DNA from 4 places in the Candidatus Pantoea soli genome. Region 2 is predicted to be linked to each of the others. Evidence: predicted binding sites of a transcription regulator. Region 2 holds the regulator's gene; each other region holds the start of a gene.

The links. Region 2 encodes LexA, which represses DNA repair genes until DNA is damaged. Its sites were predicted from a motif close to TNCTGTATGTACATACAGNA; they were not measured.
Region 1: the regulator LexA is predicted to act here: its motif matches at 4,648-4,667, upstream of D8B20_RS10380 (DinI-like family protein).
Region 3: the regulator LexA is predicted to act here: its motif matches at 5,207-5,226, upstream of umuD (translesion error-prone DNA polymerase V autoproteolytic subunit).
Region 4: the regulator LexA is predicted to act here: its motif matches at 2,929-2,948, upstream of dinG (ATP-dependent DNA helicase DinG).

The regions. Positions count from the first base shown of each region.
Region 1 is NZ_CP032702.1:2,228,801-2,236,280, reverse strand. It holds gene D8B20_RS10415 (diguanylate phosphodiesterase) at 1-1,206, opposite strand, end outside; gene D8B20_RS10410 (hypothetical protein) at 1,456-1,704, shown strand; gene D8B20_RS10405 (helix-turn-helix domain-containing protein) at 1,766-2,410, opposite strand; gene D8B20_RS10400 (hypothetical protein) at 2,551-2,940, shown strand; gene D8B20_RS10395 (hypothetical protein) at 2,921-3,247, shown strand; gene D8B20_RS10390 (hypothetical protein) at 3,306-3,935, shown strand; gene D8B20_RS10385 (hypothetical protein) at 4,087-4,353, shown strand; gene D8B20_RS10380 (DinI-like family protein) at 4,372-4,611, opposite strand; gene D8B20_RS10375 (DUF6388 family protein) at 4,935-5,258, opposite strand; gene yedD (lipoprotein YedD) at 5,407-5,868, shown strand; gene D8B20_RS10365 (class I SAM-dependent methyltransferase) at 5,913-6,587, opposite strand; gene fliT (flagellar protein FliT) at 6,769-7,131, opposite strand; gene fliS (flagellar export chaperone FliS) at 7,131-7,480, opposite strand, start outside.
Region 2 is NZ_CP032702.1:311,422-318,901, reverse strand. It holds gene zur (zinc uptake transcriptional repressor Zur) at 1-230, shown strand, start outside; gene D8B20_RS01410 (CsbD family protein) at 300-512, opposite strand; gene dinF (MATE family efflux transporter DinF) at 675-1,997, opposite strand; gene lexA (transcriptional repressor LexA) at 2,137-2,751, opposite strand; gene D8B20_RS01395 (diacylglycerol kinase) at 2,857-3,225, opposite strand; gene plsB (glycerol-3-phosphate 1-O-acyltransferase PlsB) at 3,353-5,776, shown strand; gene ubiA (4-hydroxybenzoate octaprenyltransferase) at 5,888-6,754, opposite strand; gene ubiC (chorismate lyase) at 6,778-7,296, opposite strand; gene psiE (phosphate-starvation-inducible protein PsiE) at 7,389-7,480, opposite strand, start outside.
Region 3 is NZ_CP032702.1:1,577,161-1,584,640, forward strand. It holds gene D8B20_RS07345 (phosphoketolase family protein) at 1-1,834, shown strand, start outside; gene D8B20_RS07350 (hypothetical protein) at 1,768-2,616, opposite strand; gene D8B20_RS07355 (hypothetical protein) at 2,617-2,814, opposite strand; gene D8B20_RS07360 (con-10 family general stress protein) at 3,021-3,188, opposite strand; gene D8B20_RS07365 (GNAT family N-acetyltransferase) at 3,453-3,965, opposite strand; gene D8B20_RS07370 (DUF2913 family protein) at 4,114-4,404, opposite strand; gene umuD (translesion error-prone DNA polymerase V autoproteolytic subunit) at 4,759-5,190, opposite strand; gene otsB (trehalose-phosphatase) at 5,632-6,420, shown strand; gene otsA (alpha,alpha-trehalose-phosphate synthase) at 6,417-7,480, shown strand, end outside.
Region 4 is NZ_CP032702.1:1,237,096-1,244,575, reverse strand. It holds gene ybiB (DNA-binding protein YbiB) at 1-699, opposite strand, end outside; gene dinG (ATP-dependent DNA helicase DinG) at 770-2,905, opposite strand; gene D8B20_RS05755 (iron-containing alcohol dehydrogenase family protein) at 3,134-4,219, shown strand; gene D8B20_RS05750 (GNAT family N-acetyltransferase) at 4,281-4,799, opposite strand; gene D8B20_RS05745 (helix-turn-helix domain-containing protein) at 4,796-5,359, opposite strand; gene D8B20_RS05740 (MerR family transcriptional regulator) at 5,512-6,246, shown strand; gene D8B20_RS22110 (YohO family small membrane protein) at 6,325-6,432, shown strand; gene D8B20_RS05735 (ABC transporter permease) at 6,413-7,144, opposite strand; gene D8B20_RS05730 (ABC transporter ATP-binding protein) at 7,144-7,480, opposite strand, start outside.

The sequences.
Region 1 (7,480 bases), 1.8 Mb from region 2:
GATCTCCGGCCAGGAGACCACCGGGAATCCATTGAAATGCGGACGGGCAAACAGGTAACCCTGAAACTGGCTGATGCCTACGGCTTCCAGCCACATCCACTCTTCGGCTTTTTCCACGCCCTCTGCGATCACCGCAATCTCCAGCGAGGCGCAGCACTTGATAATCGCATGCACAATCGCCTGCTTCGGGCCGCTTTTGTGCACATCGCTGATAATCTCACGGTCTATTTTGATTTTGTCCGGCTGGAACTTCGCCAGCAGCGACAGTCCGGCAAAACCGGCACCAAAATCGTCCAGCGCCAGGCTGATACCGGCCGCCTTGAGCTTTTTCACTTCGGCGGCAAACTCTTCCGCGCGGGAAATGATTTCGTTTTCGGTGACTTCCACCACAATCTGTTCCGGAATCAGCCCGCTGGCGTCTATCTCTTTTAACAGATACTCAACGGCATTCGGCACCGTCACCAGCGACATTGGCAGCAGGTTGATGGTCAGCGTCTGATCGCCCAGCCCCAGTGATTTCGCCAGGCTGAAAGCGAGGCTCTTCGACTGAATATCCGCATGATAGATAGCGTCACCGCCAAACGCCGAGAAATACTCCTGCGGTGAACCGCCGCCCGGCGTGCGGATCAGCGCCTCCCAGGCGGTGACACGGCGCGAAAAGGGATCAACGATCGGCTGGAAAGCAAAACGGCAGTCCTGCACGTGATGCTGGAAGCTGTTGATTTCCCGCAGCGATGCCGTATCTGAAACAAATTCCCAGGTATTTGCCGGCGGGATCTCAAAATAGTTCTCTTTCTCGCGCGCCTCGACAAAGGTGCGCAAAAACTGCAGGGCGCGATCGTCATAGGTGAGCTGGTAACGGGAGGTGCCTTTATCCAGCACGGCCTGCAACACCGTGGATTTTTCGTGTTCGCGCAGATCAAACAACTCCATGCCGACGTTACCGAAACGGCGTGAAGGCGCAAAATCATGCATCAGTTCAACAAGGTTATGGTGGCGTGCGTCCTGGCATATACGATCGTAAATTCCCTGTACTTCCTTATCCGGTCCCTCCAGTAGCTGGAAGAAGTGCAGCCCGTCAAACAGTAAAATGCCGGTGACATCGCACCGCTCATTTTTCCTGTTAGCTTTATCCACCATGTCCTGCAGTGTTTTCACAGGAACATGGTCATAAAGGTGGCTGCGATAAAGGATGGTAGTCAGCATGCAGAGTGTCCGGCCCAAAAAGAAGAGTGTTTGTTCCTACAGTAAAAGGGCAATAGCGGGGCCTGTCCAGCGCTTAACACACTGAGTGCCCACTATTTTACGAAAAAGGGTGATAACCGAAGCGGCAAAGCAAATTCAGGGGAGGAAATACCGGATAATACTGCCAGAACCGGGTTTATCGATAAATAAATTAGATTGAATGGATAAATGAAAGGCGTATGGTACAGGCGTTATCCGGAGGTGAGAAACATGTTACGTGATTATTTGAAATTAGAGCTAAGTGACAGTCTGGTGGCCACGTGCCAGAAGCGTCTGCGCAACCGCGGGCAGGAAGAGGTAACGGAATGGCGCGTTGTGAGCGCCGCCGGACAGGATAAAGGCAGCGTGCGGCTGTGTGACAAACTCGGTACGCGCCGTTCCTGGCCGGTAAGCTACCGTATTACGCAGACAGACAGCCACGGCAAGGTGATTGTCGATTGTCTGACCGACACGCTGTAAGGATTTTGCCGTAGTTTTTGCCCGACTTAACCCGCGTTATCGCGGGTTTTTTTCTGCCGGGTTAACCGAAATGACGGCGCAGTTCGGTCAGGCTGCCGACCAGTTGCAGCCTCTGTTCATCGCTGCGCAGCGCCGGAAAATCTGCATTCAGCGCGCGCAACGCAAACAGCGTGTCATCATCCCGCGTTGAAAGCAGGCGATAAATTCGTACCACCACTTCCCCGCCAGCAATCGCCAGCACCACCTCACCCGGCCGGGCAGGTCGTGACGGATCAAAGATCAGCTGGTCACCTGCTCGGTAGTGCGGCTCCATCGCATTATCCTCCAGCGTCACCGCCAGTGCCGTTTCGCTGAGTGGTGTATCGCAATAGAGAAAATGCGTTGCCTGCTGCTGCAGCGCAATGCGCGACTCTTCCAGCCAGCCCGCAGCCTGCTGCAAAGACAGCAACGGCACCGTGGCGATACGGCTGCTGTTAACGGCAGTCGTAAACAGTTCACCTTCACCATCAATGATCCAGGCGGGCGTACACTGCAGCAGGGCGGCCAGCCGCAGCAGATTCTCTCCGCGCGGCACGGTCTCCTCCTTTTCCCACTGGGAAACGGCCACATGTGACACCCCAATCTCTTTCGCCAGCGCCAGTTGTGTCAGGGCCAGCGCTTTGCGTCGGTTACGAATACGTTCGCCGGTGGATTCTTTATTCATCATCTTGACAACTCCTCAATGGTTGACTTAAGTATACTTAAATTAAATGATTAAAGTAAACTTAAATCTGGCGCTGACCGCGGGACTGGCAAGGGGGTCAGCGTGCAGCCTTCGGCTAACTTGCCAGTGTTGAGAGGTGAGGCATGGAGAGTAGTTTGGTCACCAGCGTTGGCGCACTGCTTCTCGGCGGGGGCGCGGCAGCGGTGTTCTGGAAACCGTTAATGGCGGGTATTGCCGCTATCGTCACCAGCAATCGCGCAGGCGGCGAGATCATCACCAGCTACAAAGAGCAGGTGCTGCTTCTCAAGGAGAGCCACGCGCTGATGCGCCAGGAAAACGATGAGTTGCGTATTCGTCACGATAAAAACCTGCGGCGTATCTCATCGCTGGAGACCGATTTGCGGTTAATCAAAAACGCACTCGGCATCCTGCTGGCGACCACCGAATCCGATCACAGCGATAAGTTCCGCAGTCAGATCAATCAACTGATTACTACTCTGGAGGAGAACCGTGATGGTGCAGATAAACAGTGAATGGGTGGTGAAAAGCCATCGGCGACATCTGCTGCTGGGAGGCCTGCTGCTGCTGCTGTCGCTGGTGTGTGTGGCAATGACCATTCTGTTTCTTTATGTCAGCAACAACGCTAACGAGCGCGTTGAAGAGATTCGGCAGCAGTACCGGGCGATCTCCGATCGCCGCGAAGCCCGGGTCGCAGAACTGACCGGGCAGCTGATTGTGCTGCAAAAGAAACTGGATGTTCTTACGGCACACAAACCGGCACCGGCATCAGAAACGCCCGCGCCAGCACAACGTAACGGAGGCCATGATGCGAATCACTGAGCGGATCGCAGCCGCGCAACGGCGGTTGCGGTCTTTATTTAGCATGAAGGAGAAAACTATGACTGACCAAACTGTTATCAACGCAAAAACCAGCAGCGCCAGCGATCACGACTTTTCACCGCTGGAGAGTTTCGCCAATGAGACCGCGGCCGCACCGCACGTGGCCACCCCGGAGACGCCGGCTCCGGCTGCCGCGCCGGCGGCCAGCGCGACGCCGGGTGACAGCGCGGCGGTGGCACCGCAGGTTGCGGCTCAGCCCGCTGCGGCTGATGCACCGGTGGATCTGGACCAGCAGCTGGCAACGCAGGATCCGCTGGCCAATGGTTCAGCCAGCGCCGGCGCCTCAACCGCCGCGACGCCTGGCATCCGTCAGGATCAGCAGCCGGTGACGGCAGAGCCGCACGCGGCTTCTGCCAGCGCACCTGCCGCAGCGACGCAGGACGCGGCCCCGGCCAGCGCGCCTGCCGCAGCGACACAGGATGCGGCCCCGGCCAGCGCACCTGCCGCAGCGACACAGGACGCAGCTTCTGCCAGCGCGCCAGCTACGGCGGCCAGCGCCGTCCGGGACGAGGTGGCGGACGGCGTGCGGGATTTTGCCAAAGCGTTTAGCTTCGTAGAGCAGGGTGTGCTGAAGCTGGGCGGCGCGGCAAAAGATGAGCTGATTGCCCTGGCGAAAAAATACGCTTAACTACAGGGATAGAATCAGGACAGGGAAGTCCGTTTTACCTCCGGTCCGCTACACGCTTCCGATTATTCTTAGTGCGGCTTCGCTATATTCAGCTAGCCTTATTCATTCAGACGTTATTTTAACTGGCTTTTAACGCAAAAAGGAAAATAACATGAGTGATTCAGAGGCAATCAAGACCAAAACTGACTACCTGCGTGACGTCACCTCACAGCTAAAAGAGATGCGCCACTATGCGCAGACCAACACCGAAGCCCTTTCCGGCCACTGGCTGGCGTTTGACGCCGGGGAATACAAAGATAAAGAGTATGCCGCGCGGTTCGACACGCTGATCAATAAGCAGGGGCAGCTGCTGGATGAGATTGATCAGGTGATTCAGGATCTGGAAATCGCCATTAACCACAGCGAGCAGGAAAGCTAACGCCTTTCCTCTGGTGGCCTAGTCGGCCACCAGCCACATATCGGCTTCATCAAACATCTCTTCAACAATCCGCGCAATTGTGGCTTTGTCGTTTTTACTCATATCTGTCTCAATCGCGTTTCGCTCCATCGGCTTAACACGCACTTCCACATCCGGGAAGACACGCTGCACGCGCTTCTCCAGCTCGCGCAGAATCATCTCGCGTGCGCCCGGCAGGCCGGCCACGTTGCGCTTGTCATAAATCAGTTCCACAAACATCACGGCAATCCAGTTTTTAAAGTGGGAGCGCCATAATACTGTAAATAAAAACAGGGGCAAGCGGCGGTGGGGCGTAAGTGAAAATATTTTTGTGGCGGGCAAAGCGCGCACGCTATATCGCGATCAAGGGGAGCAGCAGACGAAAAAAATAGAGCCTCTGGAGGTGGAAATCCAGCAACACTTCCAGAGGCGGTGCAAACGCACCATTCGTTCAAGGACAATCTACGACAGTCGTCGTCAGCGTTAAGTTATACAGTTTTTTGCAACTTGTACAACTTTTTCTGCGAAATTGTTGTGCCGGGCTTTTGCCGGCTGCTGAACGGCTACAGATCGTTTTTAAGGCAGAACGCTTCCCACGTCATACCCAGCGCTTCGGCATGAGATTTCAGATAGGTTTCAATCGCTTCCGCGGCCACGGCTTTGTCCGGTTCGGCCAGCTGAATGGAGAACAGCATGCCGTCCAGCTTTTTCTGTCGCAGAAAGGCCGCATAGATACGCTCAGCATGCCACTCGCGCAGTTCGCGCAGCGACAGATTAGCTGCTCTGGCATCGCTTTCGGTCAGCTCGTCCAGCGCAGCCTGGAAATCGGGATGGGCGGTAAAAAACATGCTGCGCGCCTGCGCGTAATACTCTTGCGGGGTTTTCATTCGGGGTACCTGCTGTTTGACATGCCGCCTAGTGTAACGTGCGCGACGCGGCTTGTCAGGAAACCGCGGCTTTTGCCGCAGATACCTTGCGTAACTCACTGGAAAAATTATAACGTAGCCGCCATTGAAGCGAGTCTGAGGACCGAAGATGAAAAAGTGGATGATACTGGCCGCGCTGGCGCTGAGCGGATGTGCGCAAATCAACAGTTATGAAGATGCGGTCAGGACGCCGGCGCCCGCTGCGCTGCAGGGCAACTGGCAGACCGTCGGCCCGCAGGGAGAGCTGATCAGCGATCGGGCCATTGGCAGCCTGATTATCAGCGCCGAAGGCGACACGCTGGATTGCCGTCAGTGGCAGCGCGTCATTGCCAAGCCGGGTAAGCTGACACGGCTGGGTGATGAGTGGGTTAACGTTAACCGGCAGGTGCGCGTGATGCCGCTGAAGGTTGAAAACGGTGAACTGCACTATGATGGCCTGACGCTGCGTAAGGTCGATCGCCCGACCATGGAGTGCCAGCAGGCGCTGCAGGAGGTGGCGAAGCGCCCCGGTGAAGCGGTGATTCAGGATATCGAACCGGCCATTCTGAAACCGGTCACGGCGGCGAAATAATCGCTGCACGCCCTCATCCTGCGGACGAGGGCGTTCTGCCAGCCTCAGCGTTTCTGCAGCAGGTAACTGTTCTCAAAGCCCGGCAGGCTGCCCACCACATCAAAACCGTTGAAATAGCCGCCCGCGCGCAGCAGATCCACCGCCGGCCCGACCTGCGGGGAGTATTGATGATCGCGGTAATCATCAAACACAATGAAGCCGCCTGAAATCACGGTAGGGGAGTAGAGCAGGAAATCCAGCAGCACGTGACGCCCTTCATGCCCGCCGTCGATATGCAGCAGAACGGTGCGCGGATTCAGCGCCTGTACCCGTTCAATACTGAGTTCAGAATAGCCGCGAATCAGGTGTACTTCCGGGAACAGACGCTCATGGTAGAAGCGTAGTTCGCTCTCCTGCCGTGCCAGCTCCATCGGGTCAATGCTGATGATACGGCGTTTGTGCTGGCAAATCTCACTCATAAACGCAGTGGATTTCCCTTTCCAGACGCCAATCTCAATGATGTCGCCCGCCACATGGTTATGCTCCAGCAGCCAGCAGAGATAGCCCAGGCATTTAACGTGGCTGTGAAACGACAGCTCCCGGCGCGCCATGGCCAGCTCTTCCGGCAGCGCCGCCTGCGCTTCCGCCAGCGCATCACCCACTTTATCCCAGGCGCTGTCAATCTGTTGCTGTACTTCAGGCTCCTGGAAAAACACTTTTAAATCCGCAATCTCAAGCATCTTGTTACCTTATCAGAGGAATGTGAAGCCGGCAGGCCTGCCAGATGTGCAGTCACTGTGCCACAGCAGACACAAATCAAGGGCGCGAACAGCCCGGGTTTTTGCGGGTATTTATGCGTTTAACGGCGGGGGGCAGGAGGGGGAAACGGCAGGGAGAGTCGCCTCTCCCTGTCAGCACACATCAGAGATCGTTGGGATAGAGTACCTGGCTGGAGAAACGCCCGTAGGCGTGGGTGACTTTTTGCTGCTGCGAGGTCTGCTGCACCAGCGAGCGCAGCTCTTCCATGCGCGCCGCCAGCCGCTGTCTGATTTCCACCTCGTTGTCCATCACCTGCTTCAGCATCGGACGCAGCTGCAGACGCAGCGCAGCGGGCAGGGCGCTGGCATCGCGGTCGCCGGCAAGGTGCATGACGCGGCTGACATAGGTGGTTTCTGCCGCGACCAGCTCATCCCACAGCCCGTCACGTGCCTGCGCCAGCATGGTATTGCTGAGTTTCAGCAGCTGCTGATACCCCTGAACCAGATCGTCATGCGCACTCATCATCAGGCTTCCTGTGCTGCGTTCGGGCCAATCTGCTTCCAGGCGTCAGCAATGTTGCTGAGCAGCCGGTCCACTTCGGCAATGGCTTCCGGGTCGTTGCGCAGGTTGGCTTCCAGCAGACGCCGCGTCATGTATTCGTACAGATTATCCAGATTGGCGGCAATGTCGCCGCCAGCTTCATGATTCAGGCCGGCGCGTAAACCATTGGTGATGATATTAATGGCTTTGGACAGCGCCTGACCTTTACCGGGAATATCACCCTGTTCCATCAGAATAGTGGCTTTTTTCATGGCGCTCAGTGCACCATCAAACAGCAGCACCACCAGCTGGTGTGGGCTGGCACTTAACACGG
Region 2 (7,480 bases):
CGGTCATGCTGGTGTGCGACCGCTGTGCTGCGGTTAACGAAAAGCATGCGCACGGCGTGGAAAACATCATTGAGGGACTGGCAAAACAGACCGGCTTTACCCTGCGACACAGTGTGATTGAAGCGCATGGTTTATGCGGTGATTGTGCGGAAGTGGCAGCCTGTACGCAACAGGAGAACTGTCATCATGACCATGCTGCAGAAAGCGGGAAAAAAACGCGAAAAGGGTAACCGGCACATCCCTGTGCCAGGCTGATCGGCCGATCAGCGGGCAGGCGCCTCATCCATAAAGTGGCAGACCTACCAGCGGTAGTCTTTGTTGTGACTTTCCCAGTCGCTGACTTCGCGCTCGGCTTCGTCTTTGGCGTAGCCGTAACGCTCCTGGATTTTACCAACAAGCTGATCGCGTTTGCCTTCAATCACGGTGAGGTCATCATCCGTTAGCTTGCCCCATTTTTCTTTGAACTTGCCTTTGAACTGTTTCCAGTTACCGCTCGCTTCGTCTTTGTTCATCATAATCCTCCACGTCTTCCTGAGTGAAATGCGATGATCACCTGTAATTCAGGGAAAACATCGACACAACGCGCTACTTATTTGCGTCGTTTAAGATAATTATAGTAGCCGCTTCGGATTTTGCAGACGTTACAGATTAATCTGAACCCGCGCTGCGCTTATTCAGACGGTGAACCAGCTGTCATGCTGCCAGTGGCGCCGCCACATTAGCCAGAGCGTCAGACCACGTAGTGCCAGAAACACCGCCAGCGCCAGCCACAAGCCATGATTGCCCAGCCAGGGCACCGTCAGCAGCGTCACACCATATCCGGACGCCGCGATCATCATGCTGTTACGCATTTCCCGCCCGCGTGTTGCGCCGATAAACATGCCGTCCAGCAGATAACACCATACGCCTGTCAGCGGCAGAATGACCTGCCACAGCAGATAGCGATCGGCCATTTCGCGCAGCGAGGTAAGGGAGGTCAGCAGGGCCACAATCTGCGCGCCGCTGCAGGCATAAATAGCGGCAAACAGCAGAGCGACGATGCCCGCCTGACGACAGGCGGCCTGCCAGACAGCCAGTAAACGCTCACGATCGCGCGCACCGGTGGCCTCACCCGAGCAGGCTTCCACGGCGTAAGCGAAACCGTCAAGCGCATAGGCGGTAAACGTCAGAAACATCAGTAAGACGGCGTTAACCGCCACCACTTCTGGCCCGATACGCGCGCCCAGCATGGTGAGCGAAGCAAAGCAGATCTGCAGCATTAGCGAGCGCAGCATAATGTCACGGTTAAGCCGGAACAACCGGCCGGCATCGCCGCGCCAGCTGCGTTTCAGCAGGCTAAAGGTGATCCCGCGCAGGGCCAGCACGCGGACGACCATCCAGAGACCCACTGCCAGCGTGACATACTCCGCCAGCGCCGTGGCGGCGGCGGTGCCAGCTACGCCCCAGTGCAGGTGCAGCACCAGCAGCAGATCGAGCAGGATGTTCACCAGATTGCCGACAATCAGCAGCACCACCGGCGCACGCGCATACTGCACGCCCAGCAGCCAGCCCAGGATCACCATATTTGCCAGCGTGGCGGGAGCGCTCAGCCAGCGAATATGCATAAAGATTTGTGCCTGCTGCTGCACTTCCGCGCTGCCGCCCATCAGCAGGGTTGCCAGCCTACTGGCCGGCAGGCGCAGCAGCATCAGCACCATCCCGGCAAGCAGTGCAATCAGCAGCGGCTGCACCAGCGACCGGGCCAGCGCAGATTTATCGCCGGCGCCCAGCGCCTGAGCGGTAAGCCCGGTGGTGCTCATGCGCAGGAACAGCAGCAGCATAAAAATAAAACTGGTCGCGGTGGTGCCGGTGGCGACGCCACCCAGATAAACCGGACTGTCGAGATGGCCGATAACGGCAGTGTCTGCCACACCCAGCAGCGGGACGGTGATATTCGACAGGATCATCGGCAGCGCCAGCCGCCACAGTGCTTTATCGGAGGAGGAAAACAGCCGCATCAGCGCATTCCCTTGTTGACGATCGTCAGCCTGCTGATAGCGCATAAGGCTGCACAGAGGGGTTCAGGAGGCGTAAAAAGGCAGACTGCGGGCAGCACACGCGTGCTGCCACAGCGGGGGGATTACTGCAACGTGACGATCAGAGCCACTCACCGTTACGCACAATACCTACGGCAAGGCCTTCGACCGTCAGCGACTGTTCACGGGTATCCACGACGATGGGCTGGAAATCGCTGTTCTCCGGCAGCAGCTGCACAATGGAGCCCTGCTTCTTCCAGCGTTTTACGGTGACTTCGTCGTCAATGCGCGCCACGACAACCTGGCCGTTACGCACTTCCTGGGTTTTATGCACAGCGAGCAGATCGCCATCCATAATACCGATATCTTTCATCGACATGCCGCTGACGCGTAGCAGGAAATCCGCCGAAGGTTTGAACAGGTTTGCATCCACCTGATAGTGCGTTTCGATGTGCTCCTGCGCCAGCAGAGGCTCACCGGCAGCGACGCGACCGATCAGCGGCAGGCCTTCGCTGACCTCTTCTTCCATCAGCAGGCGAATGCCGCGTGACGCACCAGAGACAATTTCAATGACGCCTTTACGCGCCAGGGCTTTAAGGTGCTCTTCGGCAGCATTCGGCGAGCGGAAGCCGAGTTGCGAAGCAATTTCAGCACGCGTTGGCGGCATGCCCGTCTGATTAATATGGTCGCGAATCAGATCATAGACCTGTTGCTGCCTGCTGGTTAACGCTTTCATCCCGCCCCCTGGTTGTTTATACAGTCGCTGTGAGTATATACAGGTATTGGCGAAATGAAAACCGAAACCGGGGGAAAAATCAGCGGTTTGATGAATCCGGAATGTTTATCGCAAATGCGACCAGAGCAGCGTGATCCAGACAAACAGCGCCAGTAGAATGGCCAGCAGAACCGCCGCAGAGCCCATATCTTTCGCACGGCCTGCCAGCGGATGCCGCTCCTGGCCGATACGGTCCACTACGGCTTCAATGGCGCTGTTAAGGATTTCTACAATCATCACCAGTACGACAGAACCAATCAGCAGCACGCGCGTTATCGCTTCCACGTCCAGCCAGCAGGCGATGACAATGGCAACCAGCACAGCGATAGCCTCCTGGCGAAACGCAGCTTCATGCTGCCAGGCTGCACGCAGCCCCTGCCACGAGTAACCGGCTGCTTTTACAATTCTCTGAATACCGGTGACGTTATTTGCCATGTATGTGGAACCCTTAAGTGGTTTTGACGTCAATGTCTGGGCAGCGCGAAATGGTCAGGCCACAGATCTTCGCTGCACTTTCTGGTATGCTTGCCGCGCTTTGCTAACAAGAGGCTTCAAGTTGTCTATGTCAGGTTGGCGTAAACTCTATTACAAATTGTTGAATTTACCACTCTCTATTTTGGTAAAAAGTAAGGTCATTCCGACCGATCCGATTTCAGAACACGGCATCGATCCGACCCGCCCGGTGATGTATGTTTTGCCTTATGATTCAAAGGCAGATCTGCTGACGCTGCGCGCTCAATGTCTGAAACTCGATCTGCCCGATCCGCTGGCGCCGCTGGAGATCGATGGTGCGCTGCTGCCGCGTCATGTGTTTATTCACGACGGTCCGCGCGTATTCCCCTATTTTGTCGCCAATCCGGAGTCGGTAAAGCTGTTCCACGACTATCTGGATTTGCATCGCAGTAACCCCGGGCTGGATGTGCAGATGCTGCCGGTGGCCGTGATGTTCGGCCGTGCGCCAGGGCGTGAGGTGCAGGGCGAAGAGACGCCTCATCTGCGCATTCTGAATGGGGTACAGAAGTTCTTCGCCATTTTATGGCACGGCCGCGACAGCTTTGTGCGCTTCTCGCCAACCGTTTCCCTGCGCCAGATGGCGACCGAACACGGTACGGATAAGTCGATTGCGCAGAAACTGGCACGCGTGGCGCGTATTCATTTTGCCCGTCAGCGGCTGGCGGCGGTGGGCCCGCGTCTGCCGGCGCGTCAGGATCTATTCAATAAGCTGCTGCAGTCCAAAGCGATTGAAAAAGCGGTAGAAGATGAAGCGCGCAGCAAGAAGATTTCGCATGAGAAAGCGCAGCAGAACGCCGTTGAAATGATGGAAGAAGTGGCAGCGGACTTCTCCTATGAAGCGATTCGCGTAACGGATCGGGTCATGGGCTGGCTGTGGAGCCGACTTTATCAGGGCATCAACGTCAACGGTGGCGAGCGCGTGCGCCAGCTGGCGCAGGACGGCCATGAAATCGTCTATGTGCCCTGTCACCGCAGCCACATGGACTACCTGCTGCTCTCCTATGTGCTGTATCACCAGGGACTGGTGCCGCCGCACATTGCCGCCGGGATTAACCTGAACTTCTGGCCCGCCGGCCCGATTTTCCGCCGCCTTGGCGCGTTCTTTATTCGCCGCACCTTCAAAGGCAACAAACTCTATTCTACGGTATTCCGCGAATACCTGGGCGAGCTGTTCAGCCGCGGTTATTCGGTGGAGTATTTTGTCGAAGGGGGCCGTTCACGCACCGGGCGTCTGCTCGATCCGAAAACCGGCACCCTGTCGATGACGCTGCAGGCGCTGCTGCGCGGCGGCAGCCGCCCTATCACTTTCGTCCCTATCTATATTGGCTATGAGCATGTGATGGAAGTGGGCACCTATGCCAAAGAGCTGCGCGGTGCGGCCAAAGAAAAAGAAGGGTTCATGCAGATGGTGCGCGGGCTGCGCAAGCTGCGCAACCTCGGTCAGGGCTATGTTAACTTCGGCGAACCCCTGCCGCTGGTGAACTACCTGAACAAGCACGTTCCGGAATGGCGTGACGCCATCGATCCCATTGACCCGCAGCGTCCGGCGTGGATGACACCTGTCGTAAATGACATTGCCGGCCGTCTGATGGTGCGCATCAATGAAGCGGGAGCGGCAAACGCCATGAACCTGTGCGTGACCGCGCTGCTGGCGTCACGTCAGCGTTCACTGACGCGGGAACAGCTGATTGAGCAGCTGGAGTGCTACACGCAGCTGCTGCGCAACGTGCCTTATTCGCCGGAATCTACCGTGCCGGCGTTGAGCGCAGAAGCGCTGCTCGATCACGCCATGGGCATGAACAAGTTTGAAACCGAGCAGGACAGCATTGGCGATATCATCATTCTGCCGCGCGAGCAGGCAGTACTGATGACTTATTACCGCAACAACATTCATCACATGCTGGTGATGCCTTCCCTGATTGCCGCGATTGTGCAGCAGCACCGCGAAATCAGCGAGGCCGAGTTACTGCGTCAGGTCAGTCTGGTCTATCCGCTGCTGAAAAGTGAGCTGTTCCTGCGCTGGGACAGCAGCGAACTGCCTGCGCTGCTGAATGCACTCTGTGCCGAAATGGCGCGTCAGGGGCTGGTGTCGCAGCAGGAAGGCCGGCTGAAGATATGCGCGTCACGTTATCGTACGCTGCAGCTGCTGGCCGCCGGTATCCGTGAAACGCTGCAGCGTTTCGCCATCACGTTTGCGGTACTCAGCGCGAAACCGACCATCAATCGCGGGACGCTGGAGAAAGAGAGCCGCACGCTGGCTCAGCGCCTGTCAGTGCTGCACGGCATCAACGCGCCGGAGTTCTTCGATAAAGCAGTCTTCACCACTCTGGTACTGTCACTGCGTGACGAAGGCTATATCAGCGATTCGGGTGATGCTGATGGGGAACGCACCAATATGATGTGGCAGATGCTGGCGGAGCTGGTCACCAGCGATGTACGCCTGACCATCGAAACAGCGGTGGCACACGAATAGCCGCTGGCAGAAACACGCAGGGCGACCGTCAGGTCGCCCTTTTTTTATCGTCTCTGATGCGGCCGGCTTATCACGCTGACCCGCTCAGACTGGCGCGGCGGCCAGGCCCGATCAAAACAGATCGATAAACGGCTGTGTATTCAGCGCCACGCCGATAAACAGCACCAGCCCGACAAAGTTATTGTTGAGAAAGCCCTGGAAGCACTGCTCGCGGTTGCGCTGCGCAATCAGCTTCTGCTGGTAGACAAACAGCCCGCCTGCCACCAGCAGCGACCAGTAAAATGCCCCGTTAAGATGCAGAATCAGCCCGGTGAGCGCCATCAGTCCCAGCGTGGCAAGCTGCAGCAGGCCGATAATTAGTTTGTCGAAGCGACCAAACAGAATGGCGGTGGATTTAACCCCGATTTTCACATCGTCATCCCTGTCCACCATGGCATATTGCGTATCGTAAGCCACTGTCCAGCAGATGTTGGCAAAGAACACCAGCCAGCACACCAGAGGTAAGGACTCACTAACCGCTGCCCAGGCCATCGGAATTGCCCAGCCAAAAGCTGCCCCCAGCACCACCTGCGGCAGGTGCGTATAGCGCTTCATAAAGGGATAAACCCAGGCCAGCGCCAGGCCAATAAAGGAGAGCAGAATCGTCATGCGGTTCATGGTCAGCACCAGCGCAAAGGCCACCAGCCCCAGCACCACAAACAGCAGCTTTGCCTCTTTCTCTGATACTGCGCCACTCGCCAGCGGCCGCGATGCGGTGCGTTTGACGTGCCCGTCAACCTTGCGATCGGCGTAATCGTTGATGACACAGCCTGCGGCGCGCATCACAAACACCCCCAGCACAAAGACCAGCAGCACGGAGAGCGGCGGTACCGCCATGCCGGAAAGCCACAGCGCCCACAGCGTCGGCCACATCAGCAACAACGTCCCAATTGGTTTATCGATGCGCATCAGGCGGCTGTAAGCCTGCCACTTGCTCATAGTCAGTGTTTTTTGCACGAGTCTTATCCTTGCTCTGATGAGCGATACAGCGGCGATGCCGGTAAAAACAGTTCGGTCAGTAACAGGGGTTTGCCGGAGAGGCGCAGACGCGAGCGCCGGCCCCATAATGCCTCAATCTGGCCAGGCTCAATGAAATCACGGGTCAGTGTGGAAGAGGAGAACAGATAGCGACCCAGCGGGCGCGTCCCCAGGTGCTGCAGCATCTGCTCCGGGCCGTTCAGCGTACTTTCCGGCACCACCGTGCGGCCAATCAGCCAGGGTTCGCCATCGCCGCATAATACAATTTCACGCAGCCAGAAGCGGGCATCCGCCGGTAAAAATGCCGCCTCTGCCGGAATGTCAGCAGCCGGTACAAATGCTTCGCGCAGCAGCTTTACCGTCACCTGCTGACAATGCTGCTCAAAGCGGCGCGTCATGGAATCCTCTTCCAGCAGCCAGTCGAGCACAGCCGGCGAAAGTAAGGGGGAAGCGGCAGGCAGCCAGTGCAGTGCGCGAAGCTGGCGCAGTGCGTCGTGCGACATCAGGGCATCTCCGGAAAAAAAGTTGCCCTAGTGTAACGCACCCGCATGAACGTAGCACGACCGGTTGTGCCACCGGCCCGGCAGGCGGGTGGCTACTCGCGCTTCAGCCGGTTGCTGTTCGCCAGCCACAGCGTCACTACCAGTATCAGGATCGCGCCCGCATAACAGAGCGTATCGAACGGAT
Region 3 (7,480 bases), 1.3 Mb from region 2:
CGGTCCGCTGGCTGCCAGCTGGCACGGTATTAAATTCCTCAATCCGCAGCGCGACGGGGTCGTCCTGCCAATCCTGCACCTGAACGGGTATAAAATTGCCAATCCCACACTGCTGGGCCGCAGCAGCGATGACGATCTGCGTCAGCTGTTCAGCGGCTACGGCTATGAGCCGCTGTTTGTCTGCGGCGACCGGCCGGAGGAGATGCATCCGCGTATGGCGCAGGCGCTGGATACGGCGCTGGATAAGATCGCGCACTATCAGCAGCAGGCGCGCAGCGGTGCCGCCGATGCGGCGATCCCACGCTGGCCGATGATCATATTGCGCAGCCCGAAAGGCTGGACCGGGCCGAAAACGGTGGATGGCAAAAAGGTGGAAGACTTCTGGCGGGCGCATCAGGTGCCGGTGGCAGCCTGCCGGGAGGATGAGGCGCACCGGCACATCCTTGAGACGTGGCTGCGCAGCTACCAGCCGGAGACGCTGTTTGATGACACAGGCCGGCTGCGCGCTGAACTGCGTGCGCTGGCACCGCAGGGCGATAAACGCATGAGCGCCTCGCCCTATGCCAACGGCGGTCGCCTGCGCCGGGCGCTGAACACTCCGGATATCAGCGAGTTTGCACTGGCGGTAACCGCACCCGGCAGCCAGCAGGGGGAAGCGACAAAGCAGTTTGGCTATTACCTCAGCGCGCTGTTTACCCGTAACCGTGACAACTTCCGGTTATTCGGCCCGGATGAAACGGCGTCAAACCGCCTCTCCCCGGTGTTTGATGTCACCAGCCGGACATGGATGGCGGAAACCCGCGACGACGATGAACAGCTGGCGCGGGACGGACGGGTTATGGAGATTCTGAGTGAACACCAGTGTCAGGGCTGGCTGGAGGGCTATCTGCTCACCGGGCGGCACGGGCTGTTTAACTGCTATGAGGCGTTTATCCACATTGTCGATTCGATGTTCAACCAGCATGCCAAATGGCTCAAAGTGTCGCGCAAGCTGCCGTGGCGGCAGCCGATCTCATCGCTGAACTATCTGCTCTCTTCCCACGTCTGGCGTCAGGATCACAATGGCTACAGCCACCAGGACCCGGGTTTCATCGATCACGTGGCGAATAAAAAAGCCGATATCGTGCGTATCTATCTGCCGCCGGATGCTAATACGCTGTTATGGACCGGCGATCACTGTCTGCGCACTTGGGATCGGATCAATGTGATCGTCGCCGGGAAACAGCCGTCGCCGCAGTGGCTGGATATGGCGAGCGCCCGCGCCCACTGTGAAGCGGGCATGGGCATATGGCACTGGGCAAGCAGTGAAGGGGAGCCGGACGTGGTCATGGCGTGCGCCGGCGATGTGCCGACCATGGAAACCCTGGCCGCCGTGGACATCCTGCGCACCTGGCTGCCCGCACTGCGCATTCGCGTGGTCAACGTGGTGGACCTGCTGGCGCTGCAGCCCCAGGCGCAGCATCCACACGGTAAATCGGACGCAGAGTTTGATGCGCTGTTCACGCACGATAAACCGGTCATTTTCGCCTTTCACGGCTATCCCAGCCTGATCCACCGCCTGACTTACGCGCGCCGCAATCACGCCAGTTTCCACGTGCACGGCTTTAATGAGGAAGGCACCACCACCACGCCGTTTGATATGACGGTGCTGAACGAGCTGGATCGCTACCACCTGGCGCAGTCAGCGATCCGGCACACTCCCGGGCTGGCCGAACGCCATCCGGCGCTGCTGGAGGATTTGCAGCAGCGCATTGCGGAACACCATCGCTACGTACGGGAATACGGTGAAGACGTCCCGGAGGTGCGCGACTGGAAGTGGCCGTCGCGCGCCTGATGGCGACAGAAACGGCGGCGCTTCGCGTGCTTTTTGCCCATCGCCAGCGCGCTTGCGCTGGCCGGGTCAAACAGCGACAGGCTTTCGATTTGCGACACCATCAGCACTTTACGGAACGCCAGCGCGCTTTTCGGTGAAGAGGAAAAGCTGATGTCATGCTGGTGGTACCAGCGGCTGTAGTTGTGCTCAATGGCCAGATTCAGCGTTTGCGAATCGCGATAGCCGCTCAGCATCGGGATCAGCACCACGTTGGCGGTGTTGGCATATTCAAAGGTGGCGGCATGGACCATACCAATGTAGATGCGGCGCGACTTCAGGGTGATCCAGGCCAGCTCACCTTCTTCCATGCAGTGCAGCAGCATCTGCTCAATACCGTTTGAACGTGACAGGCGCTGATACAGCTCTTTGCGGCTTCCTGCCGTCAGGCGCGCGCTGCCCGCCCAGTTGGAGCGGTAAACGCAGAACAGCACGGCAAAGGTCAGCATGATTACCACCGGCGCCTGAATGCCAAGAAAGCTCCACGTCATAAAATCGACGTGCCAGCGCGCATGCAGGTCAGCGGTGAGGGCAAAGGTATTATTGGCCGCTGAGGCACCCAGCAGCAGCAGCCACAGCAGGGCAGTGGCCAGCACACCCTGTACCACGAAAATACAGCCGTAAAGCGCAATCAGAAAGTATACATCCCAGCCAAACGAGCGTTTAATTTTGAGCCGGCTGGACATATCGCGGCTGGTATACCAGTAGCCGCACACCATTAACACCATAAAAATCGCCGTACCCATTCAGATATCCTTTAATGCGTTCACGTGATCCCTGAAATCCTGCTGCACCTGCGGGCTGAGCGGATTAACCGAAGCGTTACCATCTTCATCAATAATAATCCGGTCACCCTCCTGAATGGATTCACGAATATCCTGCCGGCTCATCACCTGAAGCAGGGATTCCGGACTGCTGAATAACGACGTAATAAAACGAAACATGGGGGTCTGATTTTCCTGTGGCATAGCCTAAGCGATAATTGAGCATATAACGAATCTGGCTGTTTTGATCGCCTTTCAGAGTTGTCTGCCGGTGAGCGGCAAAATAAGCGAAGGGAGAGAGGCGGACGCTGGCTGATTTATGGGCAATGGCGCTGAAAAGCGCGAAGGGGATGTAAGGGCAGCACCTCCCTGTGCTGCCGGGTCAGTCAGGAGCCGCGATGGCTGCTCTGACCGCCTTTTTTACCGGCTTCGGACGCTTTTTCACGGTCATTTTTAAAATTACCGCCGCTGTTTTGTCCGCCTTTTTTACCGGCCTCAGAAGCGCGTTGTTTATCTTCTGCGAAATTACCTGAACCGCCTCGATGTTGAGTCATAATATATCCTCTTCATGAGTAATAAATAACATGACGCGACGTGCCGTCATGTGCGTGGTACGTCTCTAATCATAATCGGGCTGATACCGGCTGCAAGCGTAGCGGAATGCATTTTCCGGGAGTTTTCTCTTTGGGCAGATTTAATTGTCTGATCTGGCGGCGAATATATTTTCCCGGTGCGGCATAAAAATGTGTGCCCGGCGGGCGGGCGGCGGGAGATATTTCCGCCGGCGCACCTGTCCGGCCTGGATATAGCCGGACAGGTTAGATGACCATGCCGAGAATTTGTACAATGCTCTGCTGCGAAGCGGTAATAAAGGGAATATCTTTTATGTGCTGCATGCCAAAGGCTTCATAGAATTTGCGCGCCCGTACGTTCGCGCCCATCACTTCCAGCCACAGGTAACCTTCGCGCTTCTCCCGCGCAGCATGAATGATGCTTTCAAACAGGCGGCGACCGTAATTTTTGCCGGTTTCCTGCGGATTCAGGTACAGCTTGTTCAGCTGTGCGCCGCTCATGCCGGAATCCGGCACCGGCGTGTTCCAGGTGACTTTCGCAAAGCCCACCGGCATCGCCGTTTCAGCAATCAGCCAGCTTTCGTCTGGCGCGGCCAGACTATTACGCAGCTCTGTCAGCCCATACTCTTTATCGATAAATTCATCCATCTCGGCTTCGGATACCCACATATGTTTGAAGTGAGCGCTGTAGGTCATACGTCCCAGCTGATGCAGCAGTTCTGCATCGCCGGCGTGCGCGTTGCGTATGGTGAGTTCCATGCCAGTTTTCCTGTGTACTTTTTGTTATCGGGGCCGCGGCGACGCAAGGCGGCGCGCAGGGGGCACACCATAGCGCGTAACGCCTGAAAAGGTAAAGCACGAGAAGGGGGAGCAAAAAGAGCGGCGGGACACCGGCTGCAGGGGCGCTTCAGCCACCCAGACGCAGCGTTTCGGCACGTTTAGCCGTTTCGTAAACATAATGCAGCATCGGTTCCAGATCGGCATCCGGCCCGCCGCTGATAATTTTGCCGCGCAGCCACTCAATTTCACTGGTGATATCGGGATGGAAAATGGTGTTGTTCTGCGCATTGCGCAGCCATTTCAGCAGAAAGTTATTTTTCCCACGCACGCCCGCGGATTTTTTACTTTGCGCATGGAGTTTCAGCGCAACCAGAATGCAGTAATAGAAATGAACGCGCTGACTGTAATTCTGCAACATCTCATGGCTCTTCATCTGCCTGTTTTACGCCCGCCAGTGTGCATGGATGCGAAAAGCAGGTCAAATATAATCCAGCGGCCGCGGGCAGAAAGGTGAGGGCTGACGGTATTTTAAGATTTTCTTTAGCCGGACGCGAAAAAGGTCGCTTCACCGGCAGCGGTTATATTTTCTTTTCGTTATATCGGAAGCAATAACCCCGGTGGCCGAAGGCACAGGGAAATAAAGCATATTCAGAGCTGTCTGATGGGCGGGATAATATTTTGCCACCGGTTAACAGAGGGGGGGTATTTGTGTTGTGCCTGTCTGAGACCTGCCGCGCCGGCAGAAAAGCCCGGCGCGCAGAACGTCGCGGCGTTAACGCGCAGTACGCGCATCGTAAATAATAAAGGTGACCACCCCAAAGATTTCCAGCTCCTGTTCTTCGCTCAGCCTGATGGGTTGATAGCGCGGGTTCATCGGCATCAGCTGCACGCAGGGCGTGGTGTGCAGTCGCTTAACGGTAAATTCACCGTTGATGGCCGCGATAACAATATCGCCGTGCCTGGCGCGTAGCGAGCTGTCGACCACCAGCAAATCCCCTTCGTGCATATTGGCATCAGACATAGAGTCGCCCTCCACCCGGACAAAATAGGTTGCACTGGGGCGGGCGACCATCAGTTCATTGAGGTCGATTTTGCGCTCGACATAGTCCTGCGCCGGAGAAGGAAACCCTCCGCGTACTGCCTCAAGAAACAGCGGCCGGTAGCAAAGCTGCGGTGAAAGCTGTGGCAAAAAAAAGCGCGTCATTATGATTATCCCTGAATACTGTTTTTATATACAGTATTATCGCGCGGCAGGACAAATCAAGCGAATCGGCAGGGCTGGCAGCAATCCCGTTGAAATACAGCACAATTTTTTCGCAGCCAGGGCGGCCGGGCACACAGCGCGCCAGGGATTACTCTGAGAATGAAAGCGAAGCGTGCAGAAAGCAGAGCTATCCCCTTGTTTTTCGCGCAAAGCGCTGAAACCATCACTCTTCATCCGGCAACATCAGCAATCGACTGGCAAAACGCTATTTGCTGTCTACACTTACTGGTGCCGATGTTCGTAGTGCGGTTGCTGTGTTGACAGAAATTTTGTGCAGTTATGGAGCGTTACCCTTCAACCTGTTGTCCTGACGACAAAGCCTTCTACACCCAGCCTGCCTGCGCACATCCCGCTTATTTCAGTTCAAAGCAAGGAGGAGATGTGACCCCCGCGGTTAACGAGAACAGCACCCTGCCATCATTAAGTGGCGGACTTTATGCCTTCTTTTTTGATGTTGACGGCACGCTGGCAGCGATCGAGTCGCAGCCCGAGTCGGTTTCCATCCCCGCAACGGTGCGCCAGCATCTGCACCAACTCTCCACCCTGACCCATGGCGCGCTGGCGCTGGTTTCCGGTCGTCCCGTCTCACAGCTTGATGCGCTGGTGGCGCCACTGGTGTTACCGGCGGCTGGCGTCCACGGTGCCGAACGCCGCGCTGCTACCGGCGAGGTGCATCGTCACGTGCTGCCGGCTGACATCGCCAGTACGCTCCAGACCGAGCTGCAGGAGAAACTGGACCAGTGGCCGGGCACCCTGCTGGAAGTTAAAGGCATGGCGTTTGCGCTGCATTACCGCAATGCGCCAGCCTGTGAACACGCCATTCTGCAGCTGGCCGAAGAGGTCGTTTCGCGCTTTCCGGCGCTGGCACTTCAGCCCGGCAAATGCGTGGTTGAACTGAAACCGCAGGGCATCGATAAAGGTGCGGCGGTCAACGATTTTATGCAGGAAGCGCCATTTACCGGGCGTATCCCGGTATTTGTGGGTGACGATCTGACCGATGAGAAAGGCTTTCTCGCGGTAAATGCGATGAACGGTATTTCGGTTAAGGTCGGGGAAGGATCAAGCCATGCGCGTTACCGGCTGCCCGATGTTGCAGCCGTCTGGCACTGGCTTGAACAACTATTATTACAACTAGAACATGACAACGTCGGTAAGGAGTTTAGGTTATGAGTCGTTTAGTCGTCGTATCTAACCGTATCGCTATTCCTGATGGGAGTAAAACCAGTGCAGGCGGCCTCGCCGTCGGGATTCTGGATGCACTGCAGACCACCGGAGGATTGTGGTTTGGCTGGAACGGAGAGATCAGCGAATTCTCCGGTGAAGAGGATGAAGAACTTTCGCAGATCGAGCAGGACGGCATTACCTATGCGTCATTCCCGCTGAATCAAAACGATTACGATCAATATTACTGCCAGTTCTCCAATACGGTGATCTGGCCTGCCTTCCATTATCGCCTCGACCTGGTGGAGTATCAGCGCGAAGCGTGGGAAGGGTATAGCCGCGTCAACACGTTGCTGGCTCAGCGCCTGACGCCGCTGCTGAAGCCGGACGATATTCTGTGGATTCACGATTATCACCTGCTGCCTTTTGCCGCTGAACTGCGCAAACAGGGGGTGAATAACCGCATCGGATTCTTTCTGCATATCCCGTTCCCGACGCCGGAAATTTTCAACGCGCTGCCGCCGCATCAGGAACTGCTGGAGATGCTGTGTGAATATGATTTGCTGGGTTTCCAGACAGAATCCGACCGCGTGGCATTCCTCGACAGCCTGAGCCAGCTCACGCAGCTGCAGAATAAAGGCGACAAAAAGCACCGTGCCTTCGGCAATACCTTTATGACCGAGGTGTATCCGATTGGTATTGAGCCGGACAAAATCAAAGAGATGGCAGAAGGGCCGCTGCCGCCGAAGATGGCCGCCATGAAACGTGAGCTGGGCGATCTGCAGAATATTATTGCCTGCGAACGTCTGGATTACTCCAAGGGCTTACCGGAGCGTTTTCTGGCTTACGAAGCGCTGCTGGAAAACTTCCCGCAGCATCGTGGCAAAATCCGCTATTCGCAGATTGCGCCGACGTCGCGCGGTGACGTGCAGGCCTATCAGGATATCCGTCATCAGCTGGAGACCGAAGCCGGCCGGATTAACGGTAAATATGGCACGCTGGGCTGGACGCCACTTTTCTACCTCAACCAGCATTTCGACCGCCGTCTGCTGATGAAAATCTTCCGTCT
Region 4 (7,480 bases), 930 kb from region 2:
GTAAACCTCGCCTTCGGTGCCGTTCAGCAGAATGGCCGGTGCATCAATGTCCTGGAAAAATTTGCCTACGCGCGGCACGTACTCCGGATGTGACACGCTGGCCAGTCGCAGCGCCGCGCGTGGCGCAAACGGCGTGGCCAGCTTGGCCAGCGTGTGTGCGCTGTTACGCACGCCCATCCGCCAGCGCAGCGACAGCTGTTGCGCCATCGGTGCGCACAGGTGATCAATGGTCATAAATGCCAGCTGGCCGGCATTCAGCGCCGCCTGCGCCTGCTCCGCATTGGTTACCGGCGCAATCTCCAGCGCGGCCAGCACCGCTTCCGAGGTCACACGCGTCGGATCGTCGCTGACGCCATGCATCAGCACCGGCAGGCCCAGCTTCACCAGCAGCAGCGCCAGCAGCGGGGTCAGGTTGCCCTGACGACGTGCGCCGTTATAGCTCGGGATCACCACCGGCATTGGCCGGCCCGCCGGCGGCTGCAGCTGCAGCATGCGCTGCTGCATGGCGTGGTAGAAGCCCAGCATCTCCTGCTCACCCTCGCCCTTGATGCGCAGCGCAATCAGGATGCCACCCAGCTCCAGCTCCGGCACTGCGCCATCCAGTATCGCGCCATAAAGGGCGGCGGCGGTATCGAAATCGATATCGCGCGCATGATTTTTGCCGCGCCCAATCTCTTTAATAATATTGTTCAGTTCCATCAGGATCTTCCCGCTTCCAGGCGGCAGCGCATCCGGCTGCCCAATCAATGCACCGGCTGGTGCCGCATACTCAGGATTTCTTGCTGCGCTTCGCTGACTTGCCCGCTGCCGGCACCGGCGGCTGTTCAATCGGAAACACCGGCAGCGCAGCCAGCAGGCGACTGCCGTAGGCTTTGCTCAGCAGGCGGCGATCGTAAATCACAATTTCACCAAAGCAGTGATGGCTGCGAATCAGACGCCCGACCTGCTGAATCAGCGTAAACGACGCACTGGGTAAACTCTGCACCTCAAACGGGTAACGTTTCAGGCTTTTCAGCCACTCACCCTCGGTCAAAATTACCGGACTGTCCACCGGCGGAAAAGCAATTTTATGGATGTGCACCTGCGACAGCAGATCGCCTTTTAAATCCAGCCCTTCCGCGAAGGATTGCAGCCCGACCAGAATACTGGTGCTGCCGGCCGTGACGCGCTGACGGTGCAGCGTCACCAGCCGGGAGCGCGGCTGATCGCCCTGCACCAGCATCGACAGCCGCAGGTCAGGCAGCAGGCTGACAAACTGCTGCATGGCACGGCCACTGGCAAACAGCACCAGCACGCCTTTATGCTTTGCTTCCGCCACTTGCTGGCGGAAGAAGCGCGCCATTTCAGCAATGTGCTCGGCTTCGTGGCTCATCAGCGGTTCATAGCGCATCTGTGGAATCACCAGCCTGCCCTGCTCAACATGGTTAAACGGCGAATCCAGTGCCACAAAACGGTCACCCGCTTTTTCATTCAGGCCCGACATCTCCTGCAGGCGGTTAAAACTGTTCAGCGAGCGCAGCGTGGCCGAAGTGACCACCACGTGCGGAATTTTGCGCCACAGCAGCTTTTCCAGCTGATCGCTGACGCGGATGCCGGCGCAGTGAAACAGCAGATGCGCCTGGCCCTCACGGATTTCCCGCGTCACCCATTTTGAAACCGGCGCGCCGGAGGCTTTCTCCATCGCGGCCAGCCGCCACAGCTTGCTGATGGACTCAAACCAGCCAAACTGGCGATTAAGCTGCAGAATCGCTTTATGCAGCCGCATGATATCGGCTTTGCCGGTCTGCTCGCCCAGCTCATTCAGCAGCCCTTCGCTCAGGCCACGCAGCGCATCGCTTAGCTTAAACAGCCGGGCGCACAGCGTCAGCAGCGCCTCCGGCAGCTCCCCCAGCACAAAGCGAAACTCACCGGGCTGATTATCCGGCGGCAGCAAGGGATTAAGCGCGTTGCACAGGGTTTGCAGCAGTTCGCGCATTTCGTCGCAGTGGCCTTTCAGCCGCTCGGGATGCGTAAGGGGCGGTGGCGATTTTGGCCGGAACTGGGCCATAATTGTCTCCACCAGCCGCACGAACAGATCCAGCTGCAGGCTGCTCCAGCCCGGGGTAATTTCCGCGCTCATCTCCAGCGCATCGCGCGCCACTTCCGGCAGATGATGGCCTTCATCCAGCACCAGCATCAGCTGTTTCGCCGGCGGCAGCACCGATTCATTTTCCATGGCGGCCATCACCAGCGCGTGGTTGGCCACGACCACATCGGCCTGCTCGATTTCCCGACGGGCCACAAAAAACGGGCACTCACGATACCAGCGGCAGTGATGCGCCAGGCAATTCGCTTTGTCGGTTGACAGACGCCGCCACAGGCTGTCTTCGATAGCGTGCTCACTGTGATCGCGTAAACCATCCCATTTATAGCTGCTGAGATCCTTTTCCAGCCGTGCGCAAAACGCCTGCTCCTCTTTTGAGCCGGTCACCGCCTCTTCATCCAGATAGAACAGCAGATCGCCCTGCTGATCGTCGCTGGCGGCCAGGGCAGCAAGATTGCGCGGACAGACATAACGGCCGCGGCCGAACGCCGCCGTAAAGGTCAGGTCAGGGATAATTTTTTTCAGCAGCGGCAGATCTTTGCTGAAGATCTGATCCTGCAGCGCCACGTTGGCGGTGCTGATCACTAAACGTTTCTCTTCTGCCCGGCTGACGGCGATGCCGGGAATGAGATAGGACAAGGTTTTACCCACGCCGGTGGGCGCTTCAATCGCCAGATGGCGACCTTCATCCCCGGCCAGACTTTTCGCCACTTCGGCGATCATCTGGCGCTGCGGGGCGCGCGGAATAAAGTCAGGAACCTGCTGCTGCAGCGCCTTATACCATTGCGCAATCTGGCTTTTTATCGCTGCTGTCAGGGCCATAATCATTACTGTTTGCTGAACCGGCCTGTATTTTTACACAGTATTGTCGCAGCGTCAGCTTTCACTGCCATTTTTTCGCGCCGGCTTCCGCCTTTCACGCCGCGTCCGCCTGCGCGACGCGCCCGGCAGTAACGCATACAAAACGGCGTCGGGATTATTTGCAGCCAGCGATGTTCCCCGCCCGCGGTTTTAGCGATGATAGGCCATCCCACTTTCGGAGGAGAAAGCATGTCCCGACAAAATCTGCTGTTCCCGGCCCGCGTACTGCGCGGTGCGGGCGTCATGAACGAGCTGGGTACGGTCTGCGCCAGCCTGGGCCAGCGTGCGTTATTAATCGGCGGACAGCGTGCGTTACAGGCGGTGGAACAGCCGGTGCGAGCGCAGCTGCAGGCGGCACAGGTGACGCTGGCGGAGAGCCTGTGGTTTGGCGGTGAAACCTCCGTGACCCACATTGACCGGCTGGCGGCGCTGGTGCAGACCGCGCAGGCTGATGTGCTGATTGGCGCAGGCGGCGGAAAAGCGCTGGATACGGTCAAAGCGGTGGGCGCGCAATGTGGCCTGCCGGTGATCACCCTGCCGACCATCGCGGCCACCTGCGCTGCCGTGACACCGCTCAGCATTCGCTACGACGATCGGGGCAATTTCGCCGATATCTTTCCGCTGCCGCAGGCACCGGCGGCGGTGATCATCGACAGTGCGCTGCTGGCTGCCGCGCCGCCGCGCTGGCTGGCCGCCGGGCTGGGCGATACGCTGGCGAAATGGTATGAATTTCGCGCGGTCAGCGTGCGGCATCCGGCAGAGAGCGGCAACGCGCGCGCCTCGCTGGCGCACAGCCAGATTTGCTATGAAATCATTGCCCGGCACGGACCGGCCGCCTGGGCTGCCGTACAGCAGGGCAGCCAGACAGCAGCGCTGGACCAGGTGCTGGATGCGATTTTTACCTGGGCGGGACTAACCTCGCTACTGAGCCAGGGTGCCCACGCAGCGGCGTCCCATGCGCTGTATGAAGGCTTCACTTTTTGCGATAAAACGCGCGAATTCGGCCACGGCCTGCTGGTGGGATACGGCAACCTCTGCCTGCTGGCGCTGGAAGGTCGCAGCGAGGCGGAACTGCTGACAGAGATGCGCCTGGCGCGCGACTGCGGCATTCCGCTGACGCTGGCACATATTGCACCGCTCAGTGACGCCGAGCGGGCGCGGATTGTGCACGAAGCCGTACAGGCACCGGACATGCAAAATATGGCGGAAGCGGTCAGCGAAGCCCGGCTGCTGGCCGCCATGCAGCGGGTTGATGCGCTGGCGCTGCGGCTGTAGCACCGCGTTGCCGGCCTGCCCGCGCGGCCGTGCCATGCCGATCGCCTTGCCGGCCGGTCCGTTACTCTGCCCGCTTGTACATCAGGGTGGTGGCTTCCAGTTCACCCTGTACCGACCCGGCGTAGTGCGGAATCGACCCGGCGATGGTCCAGCCCAGCGACAGATAGAGATCGGTGGCGACATCGCCGCTGCGCGTGTCCAGCACCAGCAGCGTTTTGCCCTGCTGCGCGGCCAGCGCTTCAGCCTGCTGCATCAGACGCCGCGCAATGCCCTGCCGGCGCGCAGCGGGATGCACCAGCAACTTGCTGATCTCCGCGCGGTGGCGGCCATTCGGCATCGCGCTGTAGCCCACCATCACGGTGGCGACAAGCTGCTCTGCCTGGCGGGCCACCAGCAGCTGCTGGTCACCGCTGCGCAGCGCGCTGAGTCGGGAATGCCAGAACTGCTCTATCGTCTGGCGATCCGCAGCGTCGATAAACCCTACGCTGGCTCCGTCCGCAACGCAGGCCTGCAGCACATCGCTCAGGGCGGCAATCTGTTGCTGCGCCTCGCTGGCGCTCAGTAGCATGATGTCGGTCATGGTTTGCACACCACCAGCATGTAGCGCGCCCCGGCTTCCGCATCTGCGGCAAACGCCGAGCGACCGGTAAGGTGAAAGCGCAGGCAGTCGCCCGCCTGCAGGGTCCAGCGCTGCGCGTCCATGGTAACGGTCAGCGCGCCGGACTGCAGCCAGATGTGCTGCTCCAGCCCCTGCACCGGCGGCGCGTCGTAATCAATGCGTGCGCCCGGCCGCAGTTCGCCTTCAATCAGTTCCGCTTTGAAATGGCTGGCGGGCGGCGACACGGTGCGACGCCGGAAACCGCTGAGCGCATCCTGCCAGACCGGCTGCTGGTCGGGCGTCAGCAGCAGCGCGGTTTCATCCTCCACTTCGCTGAGCAGCCGGGACATGGTCAGACCATAAGCCACGCACAGGCGATTAAGTAACGCTGCCGTAGGGCTGGTCTCGGCGCGCTCAATGCGCGACAATGAAGCCCGACTGATGCCGGTCGCCATGGCCAGTTCATCCAGCGACCAGCCGCGCTGCACGCGCAGTTCTGCCAGCCGTGCCGCGAGCCGATCTTCGGTATTTAACACAGACATCTGCCGCCTCTCATTTATGGGAAATAAATCTCATAAAAGAGATAAAGCCTGAAAACAGGCGCCGGGTCAAGTTGTACAATAAAATAATCATTGTACAAGCAAACTCTGGCGGTTAAGGTGTTGTAATGCAGGTCAGAATTTTTGAGGACGATATGGCCTTATACAGTATCGGTGATGTTGCCGAGCGCTGTGGAATCAACCCGGTTACACTGCGCGCCTGGCAGCGACGCTACGGTCTGCTGAAGCCACAGCGCACTGAGGGTGGTCATCGACAATTTGATGATGAAGATGTTCAGCGCATAGAAGAGATAAAACGCTGGATAGAGAGCGGCGTGCCTGTCGGTAAAGTGAAAGCGTTACTGGAAGGTGAAACAGTTAACGTGCACGACGGCTGGACGGCGCTGCAGGAAGAACTGATGAGCGTGCTGCGCCACGTGCGGCCCGCCAAACTGCGCAGTAAAATTGCGACCATGGGCCGGGAACATCCGGTAGACGCCCTGATCGACCACATCTTTGTGCCGGTACGCCAGCGTCTCGGGCTCGATCAAAACACCGCCCGCACAATGTGCAGCCTGCTGGATGGCGCACTGATTGATTATGTCGCTTTTTGTCTCACCGGCGCGCGCAAAAAAGCCGGTAAAGACGCGCTGCTGATTGCATGGGGCGTGGAAGATCGCACCCGCATCTGGCTGGAAGCCTGGCGTCTGGCGCAGCACGGCTGGCGCATTGACGTGCTGGCGGAACCGCTGGATATGCCACGGCCGGAGCTGTTTCCCGGTCAGCATCTGTTTATCTGGACCGGCAAAAAGCCGACGCGGCGTCAGCTGGAGCAGTTTGAGCACTGGCAGGCGCAGGGTTTCTCCATTCAGCTGCACGAAACGGCCTGAAAATCGCACATGCGGCCTTTGCCTTGCCGTTTGTGCGCGTTATCATGCCGCACTTCATAACTTGTCTCAGGTTTCCCTATGAACTGGAATAAAATCCTTATCGGCACGCTGTTCGCGATCATGGCCATTGGCGGCATGGGCGGCATGATGCTGGTGGGCTACAGCCTCATTCTGCATACCCACTAAGCCAGCGCTGGATGCGCTCCAGCACGCGGTCACAGATCAGCGCCAGCAGCGCCACCAGCAGCGCGCCCTGAATCACATAAGCGGTGTTAAAGCCGCTCAGACCAATGATCACCGGCGAGCCAAGGCTCTCTGCGCCCACCGTAGAGGCGATGGTCGCGGTTCCGATATTGATCATCACGGAGGTTCTGACCCCTGCCATGATCACCGGCGCAGCCAGCGCCAGCTCAACCTGCCATAGCCGCTGCCACGGCCCCATGCCCAGCCCCACGGCAATTTCACGGTTACTGGCGGGCACGCTATCAATGCCTGCCAGCGTCCCCTGCAGAATCGGCAGCAGGCCATAGAGAAACAGCGCCATAATGGCCGGCGCCGCGCCGAATCCCATCACCGGTACCGCAATAGCCAGCACCGCCACCGGCGGAAAGGTTTGTCCGGCCGCCGCCAGCGTCTCCAGCAGCGGACGAAAAGCCCGGCCCTGCCGGCGTGTTGCAAATACGGCACAGCCCACGCCGGCCAGCAGCGCCAGCGCACTGCCGCTCAGCACCAGCGAGAGATGTGCCAGCGCCAGCTGCCAGAAGCTCTCCTGCTGATACAGCGGCCGCTCCAGCTGCGGAAACCAGCGGGCAAACAGCGGCGCACTGTGCGGCAGCCCCCACAACAGCAGCAGAAACAGAGCCAGCAGCCAGAACAGCGGATCGCGCAGTCTCTGCATCAGCCCGCCTCCTGCTGGCGCAGCAGGTCACTGAAATGCAGCACGCCCAGCGGTTGCTGCTGCTGATCGACCACCGGCAGCCGGTCGGTACGCCGGGCGATAAACTGCGACAGCGCTTCGCGCAGCGTGAGCGATGCCGCAATAGGTTCACCCGCCAGCCACTCGCCACGCCGCGCCGCACTGCCGGCCCGGCCCAGCGCCAGCAGCCGCACGCCAAGTTCGCTGCGGCCAAAAAACGCCCGCGCAAAATCATTCACCGGCTGCGTCAGCAAATCGATGGGCCTTCCCTGCTGCACGATCTGTCCGCCATCCATCAGCACCAGCTGGTCAGCCAGC